One region of the Propioniciclava sp. MC1683 genome, then DNA from elsewhere that is predicted to be linked to it. Evidence: predicted binding sites of a transcription regulator. Region 1 holds the regulator's gene; the other holds the start of a gene.
The links. Region 1 encodes HrcA, which represses chaperone genes, less so after heat shock. Its sites were predicted from a motif close to TTGGCACTCGNNNNNNNCGAGTGCCAA; they were not measured.

Region 2: groL (chaperonin GroEL) is a predicted target of HrcA. The motif match lies at 4,932-4,958, and genes of this name have one in related genera.

The regions. Positions count from the first base shown of each region.
Region 1 covers NZ_JACJFX010000004.1:61,293-68,290, reverse strand. Annotated here, with positions in the region: gene hemW (radical SAM family heme chaperone HemW) at 1-915, shown strand, start outside; gene H5397_RS03605 (DUF3097 domain-containing protein) at 941-1,804, shown strand; gene H5397_RS03600 (inositol monophosphatase) at 1,804-2,565, shown strand; gene H5397_RS03595 (MBL fold metallo-hydrolase) at 2,575-3,375, opposite strand; gene hrcA (heat-inducible transcriptional repressor HrcA) at 3,454-4,479, shown strand; gene dnaJ (molecular chaperone DnaJ) at 4,499-5,683, shown strand; gene H5397_RS03580 (16S rRNA (uracil(1498)-N(3))-methyltransferase) at 5,727-6,473, shown strand; gene H5397_RS03575 (PP2C family serine/threonine-protein phosphatase) at 6,585-6,998, shown strand, end outside.
Region 2 covers NZ_JACJFX010000009.1:93,747-100,744, reverse strand. Annotated here, with positions in the region: gene H5397_RS08115 (M1 family metallopeptidase) at 1-1,294, shown strand, start outside; gene H5397_RS08110 (Cof-type HAD-IIB family hydrolase) at 1,299-2,162, shown strand; partial or broken gene H5397_RS18145 (multicopper oxidase domain-containing protein) at 2,274-2,678, shown strand; partial or broken gene H5397_RS18140 (multicopper oxidase domain-containing protein) at 2,743-2,970, shown strand; gene groL (chaperonin GroEL) at 3,165-4,796, opposite strand; gene H5397_RS08095 (hypothetical protein) at 4,979-5,533, shown strand; gene H5397_RS08090 (DUF3263 domain-containing protein) at 5,454-5,753, opposite strand; gene manA (mannose-6-phosphate isomerase, class I) at 5,896-6,998, shown strand, end outside.

The DNA.
Region 1 (6,998 bases):
CTGCTCGACCCGGCCGAGCAGGGCGGGATCCTGGCCCGGCTCCGCGACGAGTTCGGCCTCGCCCCCGACGCCGAGGTGACGACCGAGGCCAACCCCGACTCGGTGACCCCCGCCTCCCTCGAACGGCTGGTCGAGGCCGGGTTCACGCGCATCTCGTTCGGCATGCAGTCCTCGGCGCCGCACGTGCTGCGGATGCTGGAGCGCACCCACACCCCCGGCCGCGCGCTGGAGGCCGTGCGCTGGGCCCGCGAGGCGGGCTTCTCCTCGGCCAGCCTCGACCTCATCTACGGCACCCCGACCGAGACGCTCGACGACTGGCGAGCCACCGTCGAGGACGCCCTGACCGCCGAGCCCGACCACCTCAGCGCCTACTCGCTCATCGTCGAGGACGGCACCCGCTTCGCCGCACGCGTCCGCCGCGGCGAGGTGCCCCTGCCCGACGAGGACGACCTCGCCGACAAGTACGAGGTGGCCGACACCCTGCTCCGGCAGGCGGGGCTGGAGTGGTACGAGGTCTCGAACTGGGCGCGCCCCGGCCACGCCTGCCGCCACAACCTCGCCTACTGGCGCGGCGACGACTGGTGGGGCTTCGGCCCCGGCGCGCACAGCCACGTGGGCGGCGTCCGGTTCTGGAACGTCAAGCACCCGCGCACCTACGCCGGACGCCTCGCCGACGGGCTCTCGCCGGCCGCGGGTCGCGAGCGCCTCACCGCCGAGGACCGGCGGATCGAGCGCATCCTGCTGGAACTGCGCCTGCGCGAGGGCCTGCCCCGGGCCGTGCTCACGGACGCCGAGGCGGCCCGGGTGCCCGACCTCGCCTCCCGCGGGTGGCTGCACGTGTGGGACGACCGGGTCGCCGTCACCGACGACGGCCGCCTCCTCGCCGACGCCGCGGTGCGGGAACTCCTCGGCTGAGCGCGCCCGACGTAGGGTGTCGGGCGTGAACCGCTACTCCTCCGACGTCCTGGCCAAGGGCTGGCAGCAGGCCAACCGGCCCACGGCCACCAAGACCCCCGTTGAGCGCGACATGGTGCTCGAGGAGCCCACCTCGGGCTTCGTCGGCGCCGTCGTCGGCTGGGAGAACGGCGTCGTCATCCTCGAGGACCGCAAGGGCAAGCGGCGCAGCTTCCCGTTCGGCCCCAACTTCTGGCTCGACGGCAAGCCGGTCGACCTGACCGCCCCGGCCCGTCCGGCGCCCACCGCCCGCGACCGGGCCCAGCAGTACAACCGCACGCACACGGCGTCCGGCTCGCGGGTCGGGCCCGCCGAGAAGGCCAAGGTCGCGCTGCCCAGCCGGATCTACGTCGAGGGACGCCACGACGCCGAACTCGTCGAGAAGGTCTGGGGCGCCGACCTGCGCCACGTCGGCGTCGTCGTGGAGTACCTCGGCGGCATCGACGACCTGCCCGCGATCGTCGCCGACTTCGCGCCCGGCCGTGGACGCCGGCTCGGCGTGCTCGTCGACCACCTCGTGCCCGGCAGCAAGGAGTCGCGCATCGTCGCGCAGGTCACCGGCGAGCACGTCTTCGTGACCGGCCACGAGTACATCGACATCTGGGCCGCGGTGAAGCCCGCCCGCGTCGGGCTGACCGCGTGGCCGGACATCCCGCGCGGCACCGACTGGAAGAAGGGCACGCTGGCCGCCCTCGGCTGGCCGCACACCGACCAGGCCGACGTCGCCTCCGGCTGGAAGCGGATCCTCGGCAGCGTCACCGGCTGGAAGGACCTCGACCCGCGCCTGCTCACCGAGGTCGAGAAGCTGATCGACTTCGTCACCGAGGACCACCTCGACCGGGAGTCCTGATGCGCACCGACGAGGTCGCCGACCTCATCCGGGACGTCTGCGAGCGGGTGATCCTGCCGCGGTTCCGGGCGCTGGCGAGCCACGAGGTGATCCAGAAGCGCCCCGGCGACGTCGTCACCGTCGCCGACCGCGAGGCGGAGGCGGAGCTCACCGCCGCCTTCGGCCGGGCCACCCCGGGCGCGTTGGTGGTGGGGGAGGAGGCCTCCTTCGCCGACCCGACCGCCCTGCGCGCGCTGCCCGACGCCGAGCACGCCTGGGTCGTCGACCCGGTCGACGGCACCCGCAACTTCGCCGCGGGCACCCACGACTTCGGCGTCATGGTCGCCGAGGTCCGGCGCGGGGAGGCCACCCGCGGCTGGATCTGGCAGCCGCTCCACGACGCCCTCTACCTCGTCGAGCGCGGCGCCGGCGTCACCTGCAACGGGACGCCGCTGGCCCGGCTCGACCCGGGGCCCGGCCCGTGGGAGGTCGCCGTGTGGCCGCGCCTGCGGCACACCCGGGCGCCCGGCCTGCGGCTGCGCCCGACGCGCGGCTCGTGCGCGATCGACTACCCGGCGCTCGCGCGCGGGGAGCTGCACGGGCTGGCGTACCGCTCGATCCACCCCTGGGACCACCTCGCGGGCACGCTCATGGTGACCGAGCTGGGCGGGGCGGCGTGCGTCGACGGGCGCGCCTACGCGCCCGGGGTCACCGGGAGGATGCTGACGGTCGGGGCCTCGCCCGAGGTCGTGGAGCTGGCGTCGCGCCGGCTCGCCCCCTGAGGGGCCCGCTCAGCGGTTGATCAGCGGCAGCGTCGGGCGCTGGCGTGGCCGCCCGGCCTCGCGCATGCGGGTGATCGCCTGCGCGACGAACTGCTCGGCCGGCTCCTGCGGCCACGGCCAGTCGGGAGCCCACGCGCCGGCCGCACCCCTGCCCGCGTGGTACAGCGCCTGCGCGCGCTCGTGCAGCCACTGCATCTCGCCCCGCTGCGTGCCGGCGCCGTCCATGTTCAGCGCCGGCCCGTGCCCAGGGATGATCACGCAGTCGCGGGGCAGCATGCCGGCCACCCAGTCCAGGGAGGCGCCCCACTCCCCGGGCCACGAGTCGGTGCCGGCGGACGGCTCGGCGGAGGTCTCGAGCAGGTCGCCGAGGAAGGCCACCTTGCGCCCGGGCACCACGGCGACCACGTCGTGGTCGGTGTGACCGCGGCCGAAGTGGGCCAGCTCGACGTGGCAGTCGCCCAGGTTGACCGCGGACGCCATCGCGATCGTCCGCGACGGCGCTGGGGTGCCCTCCGCGCAGGCGCGGGCCAGGTGCTCGTGGCCGAGGGTGACCAGGTCCCCGAACGCGGCGAGGCCGCCGACGTGGTCATAGTGGGCGTGCGTGACGACGACGTGGGTCAGGGGGACGCCCCCGGCCACGGCTTCGGCCGCGGCCCGGATGGCGCGGCCCTGCTCGGGGGAGCTGCCGGTGTCGACGAGGAGGGCCCCGGTCGACCCCACGACGAGGCCGACGTTCACCCCCTCGGGCTCGGCCACCGCGACGTGCACGCGGTCGGCGACGGGCACGAACGGTCCCAGGCTGTACTCCACCCGGCCACCCTAGCGAGGGCGCCCGACCCGATGGCGTAGACTGGCACTCTGTCAGGTCGAGTGCCAAGGAGGTGGAGCGTGCTGGACGACCGCAAGCTGGCCATCCTGCGCGCCATCGTCACCGACTACGTCTCCAGCCAGGAGCCCGTGGGCTCCAAGGCCCTCGTCGAGCGGCACAACCTGAACGTCTCCCCGGCCACCGTGCGCAACGACATGGCGGTGCTGGAGGAGGAGGGCTACATCACCCAGCCGCACACCTCGGCCGGGCGCATCCCCACCGACAAGGGCTACCGCCTGTTCGTCGACCGCCTGTCCACGGTCAAGCCGCTGACCTCGGCCGAGAAGCGCGCGATCACCCAGTTCATGGCCGGTGCCCTCGACGTCGACGACGTCGTGCGCCGCACGGTGGCCCTGCTGGCGCAGATCACCCGCCAGGTCGCGATCGTCCAGTACCCGGTGCTGTCGAGCATGGTCATCCGCCACGTCGAGGTGCTCCGCCTGGGCGCCGACCGCGGCCTGGTGATGTGCGTCAGCGCCACCGGTGCGGTCGAGCAGCGCCTCGTCGTGCTCCCGCCCGAGGGCGACCGGCACGACGACGACCTCGCGCTCGTCCGGGGCCGGCTCGCCGAGCTGCTCGTCGGGGCCACGCCCCGCGAGGCCGTCGACCGGCTGGCCACGTTCACCGACCAGCTGCCGCCCGCGGCGTCCGGCCTCGCGGCCACGATCGTGGCCGCCCTGCTCGACATCGTGACCGACGACCCCGGCGCCCGCGTCGCCGTCGCCGGCGTGCCCAACCTGACCCGGTTCGGCGACCAGTTCGAGACCACCGTCAAGCCGGTGCTCGAGGCCCTGGAGGAGCAGGTCGTCCTGCTGCGCCTGCTGGGCGAGGCCACCTCGCCCACCGACGTGACCGTGCGGATCGGGCACGAGAACCCCTACGCGCCGCTGCAGGCCACCTCGGTCGTGGCGTCGGGCTACGGCACCGACGAGCGCGCCTGGGCCACGCTGGGCATCGTGGGCCCCACCCGTATGGACTACCCTTCGGCCATCGCCTCCGTGCGCGCTGTCGCACGGTACGTTGGCCGGTTCCTCGCCGAAGCCTGATCCCGCACACCAAAGGAACATGTTGAGCGACTACTACGAGGTCCTGGGCGTCCCCCGGGACGCGACTGCCGAGCAGGTCAAGAAGGCGTACCGCAAGCTCGCGATGAAGTACCACCCCGACGTGGCCGACGACCCCGCCTCGGCGGAGAAGTTCAAGGAGATCGGCGAGGCCTACGCCGTGCTGTCCGACGACAAGAAGCGGCAGATGTACGACTTGGGCGGCGACCCGATGCGTGGCGGCGGTGGCTTCGGCCCTGGCGGCTTCGGCGGGTTCGGCCCGGGCGGGGCGGCCGGTTTCGACGTCGGCGGACTGTTCGACGCCATGTTCGGCGCGCAGGGGTCGCGGGGACCGCGCAGCCGCGTCCGCAAGGGGCAGGACGCCCTCGTGCGGCTCAACCTGACCCTGGCCGAGGCGGCGTTCGGGACGACCAAGCCGATCCGCGTCGACACCGCCGTCATCTGCCCCACCTGCACGGGCAAGGGTGCCGCCGACGGCACCGAGCCGGTCACGTGCGGTACCTGCCACGGCGCCGGCGACGTGCAGACGGTCCAGCGCTCGTTCCTGGGCGACATCCGCACGGTCCAGCCGTGCCCCACCTGCCGCGGCTACGGCACGACGATCCCGCACCCCTGTGGCGAGTGCTCCGGCGAGGGCAGGGTGCGCTCCACACGGACGATCAACGTCAAGATCCCCGCGGGCGTGAGCACCGGCAACCGCGTGCACCTCGACAGCCAGGGCGAGGTCGGACCCGGCGGTGGTCCCTCGGGCGACCTCTACGTCGAGCTGTCGGTCAGCAACCACGACGTCTTCAAGCGCGACGGCGACAACCTCGAGATGGTGGCGCGTCTACCCATGACGGCGGCGGCCCTGGGCACCGAGGTCTGGATCGACACGCTCGAGGCCGACGTCGAGGGCACCCTCGAGGAGGAGTCCCGCGTGCGCCTGGAGGTCCCGGCCGGGACGCAGTCGGGCACGCGCCTGGTCGTGACGGGTCGCGGCGTGCCGCGGCTGCGTGGCGCCGGACGCGGCGACCTCGGCGTTACGCTGTTGGTGCAGACACCGCAGTCGCTGGACGAGACCCAACGCGACCTCCTGCGCAAGCTGGCCGAGGCGCGCGGCGAGACCCGTCCCGCGGCGACGGTGTCGCGCGGCGCCACGAACAAGGGCTTCTTCAGCCGCCTGAAGGACGCCTTCGCGGACTGACGCCGAGGACACACCGCCGAGCACCCGAGCGAGCCGAGGAGACATGACCGAAGCCCTGTTCCTGGCCGACCTGCACTCCCCGCAGGTGGGCGACACCGTGACCGTCGACGGCGACGAGGGACGCCACGCCGCTGCGGTGCGCCGCATCCGGGTGGGGGAGACCATCATGGTCGCCGACGGCGCCGGGACCGGCGTGCGTGGCGAGGTCACCGCGACCGACCGCGCCTCGGTGACCCTCGAGGTGGCGGAGGTGCTGACCAGCCCCGAGGCCCCCATCCGCTACCACGCGGTGCAGGCCCTCGCGAAGGGCGACCGGGCCGAGCTGGCCGTCGAGATGCTGACCGAGCTCGGCATCGACCGGATCATCCCGTGGCAGTCGAGCCGGTCGGTGGTGAAGTGGACCCACGACCGTGAGGAGCGGCAGCTGGGCCGCTGGCGGACGACCGCCCGCGAGGCCACCAAGCAGAGCCGGCGCCTGCGCGTGCCCATCATCACCTCCGCGATGACGACGCGCGAGCTGGTCGAGCTGATCCCGACCATGGCGGTCACGTTCATCCTCCACGAGGGGGCCGAGCTGACACTGCGTCACTTCGACCTGCCCGAGGAGGGCGACGTCCTGATCATCATCGGCCCCGAGGGCGGGCTGACCGACGAGGAGGTCGCGACCCTCGAGGCGGCCGGCGCCCGGCAGCTGCTGCTGAGCGACGGCGTCCTGCGCACCTCGACCGCCGGGACGGTGGCCCTGGCCCAGCTGCAGGCCTTCCAGAAGCGGGTCAGCCAGCCCAAGTGAGGCCGGGGAGCACTCCCCAGGTGCCGTCCGCGGGTCGAGGACCGCGCGGCGCCACAGCTATGCTCGACCGAGCGCCGCACCCCCGACAGGCGCGAGGGAGGACCTGGCCTGATGCTGACCGTCACCAGCGGGCACCGCAGTGACGTGGGGCGCGTGCGCCACCACAACGAGGACAGCGTGCTGGTGGGGGAGCGTCTGTGGGCCGTCGCGGACGGGATGGGCGGGCACGCCGCGGGCGACACCGCCAGCGCCATGGTCATCGACGGGCTGCGCCCCCTCGACGGCCGGCCCGCCCTGCGCCCCGGCGACCTCGTCGCGGCCCTGCACGACGTCAACGAGCGCATCCTCGCCCACGGGCACGCCAACCCCGCCGTCCGGGGCCTGGGCAGCACGGTCACCGGGGTCGCCGTCGTCAGCGTGGGTGGGGCCGACCACTGGGCGGTGTTCAACGTCGGTGACAGCCGGGTCTACCGCTACGCCGACGGCACGCTGGCCCGCGCCACGGTCGACCACTCCGAGGCGGAG
Region 2 (6,998 bases), on a different contig from region 1:
CCCTGATCCCTACCTGCCCGGCCACGGGGACCTCCGGTACACCGTCGAGCACTACGACCTCGCCCTCGACTACCGCCTGACCACCAACCGCCTGGACGCGGTCGCCACCCTGCGCGTGGTCGCCCGGGAGGCCACCGACACCCTGCGCCTCGACCTGAGCGGGCTGCACGTCTCCCGGGTGCGGGTCGGCGGGGCGAAGCCGAAGAAGTACACCCACAAGGACCGCGTCCTCACGCTGAAGCTGGCCCACCCCTTGGCCGCCGGCGAGCCCACGACCGTCGAGGTCGCCTACGCCGGCAAGCCCGGCCCGGTGCCGGGAGCGCACGGCCCGGCCGGCTGGGAGGAGCTCACCGACGGCGTCCTGGTCGCCTCGCAGCCCTACGGCGCGCCGTCGTTCTACCCGTGCAACGACCGGGCCGACGACAAGGCCTCCTACCGCATCGCCGTGACCACCGACCCCGAGTACGCGGTCGTCGCGACCGGACGCCCCACCGGCACGTCCACGCGCGCCGGCCGCACGACCTGGGTGTTCGAGGAGGCCGCGCCCACGGCGTCCTACCTCGTCAGCATCGTCATCGGACGCCTCGCGGCCGAGCCCCTGCCGGGTTCCGGGGGCCGGGTCACGCTCCACCGCCCGCGCGGACGCGCCGTGCCGCCGGCCTCGCCCCTGCTGCGCCTGCCGGCGATGCTGGACGCCCTCGAGGGCTGGTTCGGCCCCTATCCCCTGCCCGACTTCAGGGCCGTGGTGGTCGACGAGCCCCTGGAGATCCCGCTCGAGGCGCAGGGCATGGCCAGCTTCGGCACCAACCACCTCGTCGACGACTGGGACAACGAGCGCCTCGTCGTGCACGAACTCGCCCACCAGTGGTTCGGCAACAAGGTGACCTCCGGGCTGCTGCGCGACATCTGGCTGCACGAGGGCTTCGCCTGCTACACCGAGTGGCTGTGGTCGGAGGCCCGCGGCCTGCTGACCGCCGACGAGCGCGCGGCGCGGCACCACAAGGCGCTGCCGATGCAGCAGCAGACCACCCCGCTGGCCGACCCCGGCATGCCGGCGATGTTCGACGACTGGGTCTACAAGCGCGGCGCGCTGACCCTGCACGCGTTGCGCGTGGCGCTCGGCGACGCGGCCTTCTTCGCCGTGTGCCGTTCGTGGGTCGCCGAGCACTCGGTCGCCTCCACCACGACGTTCGTCGACCACGTGGCCCGCGTCACGGGCACCGACCAGTCCGCACTGCTGGCCATCTGGCTCGACGCGGTCAAGCTGCCGGCCTGCCCCCGGTTGCGGGCGTGACTCGATGACCCGCTCGCGCAGCCCCGAACCCGCCCGGCGGCGCCGGGCCGTCTTCCTCGACGTCGACGGCACCCTCGTCGGCTGGGACGGTCGGATCCCCGCGAGCACGGTGGAGGCCGTGCGCGGCGCCCGCGCGGCCGGCCACGCCGTGTTCGTGTGCACGGGCCGGTCGCGGGCCGAGTTGTGGCCCGACCTGCTCGACATCGGCTTCGACGGGGTGATCGGGGCCTCCGGGGCATTCGTCGCGGTGGGTGGCGAGGTGGTCGTGCACCGCGCGATCCCCGAGGACGACCTGGCCTTCGCCCTGGCCTGGTTCGACCGCCACGACACCGGCGTCGTCCTGCAGGCCGACGACGCGATCCTCGCCCCGGTCGCCATCCGCGACCGCATGCGCGCCTCGCTACCCGACCTCGGCCAGACCCCCGAGGAGTTCGCCCGGGGCTCGTTCGGCTTCATCGACCGGGTGCGCACCGACGGTGATCGCAGCGGGGTGCTGGTCACCAAGCTGGTCTACCTCGGCTGCCCGCTCCCGGTCGACGCCGTGCAGGAGGCCCTCGCGGGCCGGTTCGAGGTCGTGGCCAGCTCGGTCGAGGCCTTCGGCCCCGGCTGCGGCGAGGTCACCGTCGCCGGCCTCGACAAGGCCGCCGGCATGGTGGCCGCCCTCACCCACCTCGGCCTCGACCGCGCGGACTCCATCGCCATCGGCGACAGCTGGAACGACGTCGAACTGCTCCGCGCCGCGGGCGTCGGCATCGCGATGGGCAACGCCCCCGACGCCGTCAAGGCCATCGCCGACGAGGTCACCGGCCGCGTCGACGAGGACGGCCTGCACGCGGCCTTCGTCCGACACGGCCTCATCGGGGCCTGACCCCGCCCGACCGCCGCCCCTTTCCCGATCGGAAACGGATCCACCGCGCCGCCCCGCAACGGCGTTCACTGTGCTCATCCCACCAGCGTCACCTCGACCAAGGAGTCGCCCATGAGCACCGTGTACCGATCCCTCGCCCTCCTGATCTGCGCGCTCGTCGCCCTGCAGGCCGCCGCCCACGCGTGGGCGTCCGCCGGCCTGGTGAACTTCCTCGCCGCCGGCGGGGCACAGTACGGGCCGGTCACCCTCGCCGACGGCACGACATTCACGGGCTACACCCTGAACGGCTCCACCCCCGGGCCTACCATCCGCGCGCGGGAGGGCCAGGGCGTCGAGGTCACGCTGCGCAACGTCGACGTGCCCGCGGGCGTGACCCTGCACTGGCACGGCTACGACGTGCCGGGCGGCATGGACGGCGTCGCCGGCGTCACTCAGGACGCCGTGCAGGCCGGGGGGTCGTTCACCTACCGCTTCCCCGCCGACCAGGTGGGCACCTTCTGGTACCACTCCCACCAGGTCTCGCACGTGCAGGTCATCGGGGGCCTGTTCGGCGCGCTCGTGGTGGACGATCAACGGTCGCATGGTCCCGCACGTGCCGATGTACATGGTGAGCGAGGGCGACCGCGTGGCGATGCGGATCACCAACGCCAGCGGCGAGGCCCACCCCATGCACCTGCACGGCCACCACCTCACGGTCGTGGCCCGCAACGGGGTGCCGGCGACCGGGGCGCCCTGGGTCGTCGACAGCCTCGACGTCGGCCACGGCGAGACCTACGACGTGGTCTTCCTGGCCGACAACCCCGGCATCTGGATGGACCACTGCCACAACCTGCCCCACGCGGTGGAGGGACTGATGACCCACCTCATGGACGAGGGGGTGACGACGCCGTTCCTGCTCGGGACGGCGTCCGGGAACGAACCGGAGCGATGCCCGCGCAACGCACAGGGCGCCCCGCGTGTGCGGGACGCCCTGTGTGTGGTTCTCGACGGGGTCGAGCGTGGTCAGAAGCCCATGCCGCCCATGTCGTCGCCGCCGGCCGGCATGGCCGGCGCCTTCTCGGGCTTGTCGGCGATGACGGCCTCGGTGGTGAGGAACAGCGCCGCGATGGACGCCGCGTTCTGCAGCGCCGAGCGGGTCACCTTGGCCGGGTCGGGGATGCCCGCCTCGAGCATGTCCACGTACTCACCGGTGGCGGCGTTCAGGCCCTTGCCGGGCTCGAGGCCCGCGACCTTCTCCGCCACGACGCCGCCCTCGAGGCCGGCGTTCTCGGCGATCTGCTTCAGCGGGGCCGAGGCAGCGGTGAACACGATCTGCGCGCCGACCAGCTCGTCGCCGGACAGCTCGCCGGACACCTTCTCCTTGACCGCGGCGGCGGCCTGGAGCAGCGCGACGCCACCACCGGGGAGGATGCCCTCCTCGACGGCCGCCTTCGCGTTGCGGACGGCGTCCTCGATGCGGTGCTTGCGCTCCTTGAGCTCGACCTCGGTGGCCGCGCCGACCTTGATGACGGCCACGCCGCCGGCCAGCTTGGCGAGGCGCTCCTGCAGCTTCTCGCGGTCGTAGTCGGAGTCGGAGTTCTCGATCTCGCGGCGGATCTGGGCCACGCGGCCCTCGATCTGCTGCGCGTCGCCGGCACCGTCGACGATGGTGGTCTCGTCCTTGGTGATGCGCACCGAGCGGGCGCGGCCGAGCAGCTCGACGGTCACGGCGTCCAGCTTGAGGCCGACCTCCTCGGAGATGACCTGGCCGCCGGTCAGGATCGCGATGTCGCCCAGCATGGCCTTGCGGCGGTCGCCGAAGCCCGGGGCCTTGACGGCGACGGACTTGAAGGTGCCACGGATCTTGTTGACGATCAGGCCGGCGAGGGCCTCACCGTCGACGTCCTCGGCGATGACCAGCAGCGGCTTGCCGCCCTGCATGACCTTCTCGAGAACGGGCAGCAGGTCCTTCAGCGAGGAGACCTTGCTGTTGACGATGAGGATGTAGGGGTCGTCGAGGACGGCCTCCATGCGCTCGGCGTCGGTCACGAAGTAGGGCGAGATGTAGCCCTTGTCGAAGCGCATGCCCTCGGTGAGCTCGAGGTCGAGCCCGAAGGTGTTGCTCTCCTCGACGGTGATGACGCCTTCCTTGCCGACCTTGTCCATCGCCTCGGCGATGATGTCGCCGACCGTGGTGTCGGCGGCCGAGATGGACGCCGTGGCCGCGATCTGCTCCTTGGTGTCGACCGAGGTGGCCTGGGCGGCCAGCTCGTCGGCGATGGCGGCGACGGCCTTCTCGATGCCGCGCTTGAGGCCCATCGGGTTCGCACCGGCGGTGACGTTGCGGAGGCCCTCGCGGACCATCGCCTGCGCCACGACGGTGGCGGTGGTGGTGCCGTCACCCGCGACGTCGTCGGTCTTCTTGGCGACCTCCTTGACGAGCTCGGCCCCGATCTTCTCGAACGGGTCCTCCAGCTCGATCTCCTTGGCGATGGAGACACCGTCGTTGGTGATCGTGGGGGCGCCCCACTTCTTCTCGAGGACGACGTTGCGACCCTTCGGGCCGAGCGTCACCTTCACCGCGTCGGCGAGGGTGTTCATGCCCCGCTCGAGCCCGCGGCGGGCCTCGACGTTGAATTCAATCAGCTTTGCCACTGCGGCAGCCCTTTCGAATGTCTTTGCGTTGCCCCGGACGGTGCCCGCGACGGACGACCTGATCGGCAGGTCTCACACGGCCGGAACGTGTGGCACTCTCGACCCGAGAGTGCCAGCTACATGTTTACCAGCCGATTAGCACTCGAGACAAGCGAGTGCCATCGCGCACTAGTGTTGGCGGCATGCGTCGACGTGATCGCATCCGCCACCTCGCGAACTGGCTGAACCTGAGCACCCCGGTCGGGCTGCTGGTGGCCGGGGCCGGTGGCGCGCGGGTGCGACGCCGCCCCGACGGCATCTTCGTCGCCGAGGGCTACCGGTTCGCCTTCCCGGTCGCCGGGGCCTTCACCATCGGCGACGTGGTGACCACGGCGTCCACGATGGACCGGCTCGAGGCGCGCGTGCCGGGGGTGTACGCCCACGAGGTGCGGCACGCGTGGCAGTTCGCGGCCACGGGGGTCTGGTTCCTGCCCGCCTACCTGGTCGCGTCGGCCTGGTCGCTGGCCCGGACGGGCAGCCCGGCCCTGCGCAACCCGCTGGAGCGCCACGCCGGGCTGGTCACGGGCGGGTACGCGCACGCGGACGGGGCCCCGATCGGGGCCATCTGGATGTTCCGTGGTTCGCCCGGCTTGACGGGCGTGCGTCTCGCGCGGCCGGTCAGACGGCCGCGGCGGCCGACAGCGGGCGGGCCGAACGGCGCTGCTGGCGGCTCTCGCGCTGGCGGCGGAGGCGCTTGACCAGCAGGGTCGCGTGGGCGAGCGCCTCGGGCTTGTCGATCAGGGCGTTGAGCTCCTGGTAGTACCGCGGCACCGACAGGTCGAAGCGGCGTAGGATCGCCGCCTCCTTGCCCTCGGGGGCGAGGTGCCCGGTCGCCTCGAACGCGAGCAGGTCGGCCTCGAACGCGGTGAGGCCGGACTCGGTGGTACCGGTTTCGGTGCGGGCCAGCGCGTCGGACATGCCGACCACTGTACGCCACGAATCACAGCCGTGTCATTCGCCCTCGGTGCCTCCCTGCTTGCCCGAACCCGTCCCGCCGAGTTGAATGGACGATGGACCACTCACCCACCCTGGTCCGAGATCTGAGGAGGACCGAGAGCTGATGGAGCACCTGCGGGGCACGCTCATCCACTACCCGTGGGGCACGTTCGACACCATCCACGAGCTGCTCGGCACCGAGCCCGACGGGCGCCCCGTGGCGGAGTTCTGGCTCGGCGCGCACACCCTCGCCCCCTCGTCGCTGGCCGACGCCACGCTGGACCGGGCGCTGGCCCAGCGCCCGGAACTGCTCGGCGCGCGCAGCGTCGACGAGTTCGGCCCCTACCTGCCGTACCTGATGAAGGTCCTGTCCGCCCGCCACCCCCTGTCGCTGCAGGCGCACCCCTCCCGCGCGCTGGCCGAGGAGGGCTTCGCCGCCGAGGAGGCCGCCGGCGTCCCGTTGACCGCCCCGCAGCGGGTGTACAAGGACGACTGGCCCAAGCCCGAGATCCTCGTGGCGCTGGAGGAGTTCCACGCGCTGTGCGGGTTCCGCGACCCGTCGATCACGATCGCGTTGTTCGAGGCGCTGGAGGTGGGCCCGTCGATCGAGCGGGTCATCGGTCCCCTGCGCTCGCGCGGCGGGGAGGCCGGGCTGCAGGAGGTGTTCCTGCAGCTGCTCGCCATGAAGGAGCAGCAGGTCGACATCGTGGACGCCGTCCTGGCCGCCGCCGTCGAGCGCCGCGACGAGCCGGGCGAGCTGGGCGACTTCGCCCGCACCGCCCTCGAGCTGGACGACGTGTTCCCGCGCGACCCCGGCATCCTGGCCGCGCTCCTGCTCAACCGCGTCACCCTCCAGCCGGGCCAGGGCCTCTACACCCCGGCCGGCGTCATGCACGCCCACCTCCGGGGCACCGGCGTCGAGGTGATGGCGTCCAGCGACAACGTCATCCGCGGCGGGCTCACGACCAAGCACATCGCCGTCGACGAGCTGGTCCGGGTCGTCGACTTCGGCTGGGGCGAGCCCGAGGTGATCGACGCCACCGAGACGGCCCCCGGCGTGTTCGACTACCCCACGCACTGCCACGAGTTCGACGTCTGGCGCCTGGAGCTGGCGGCCGACGCGCCGCTGGAGCTGCCCTCCCCCGAGGGGGCCCGGATCGTCCTGGTCACCCGCGGCACGGTCGTGCTGAGCGACGAGGAGCGCACCCTCGAGCTGTCGAAGGGGGA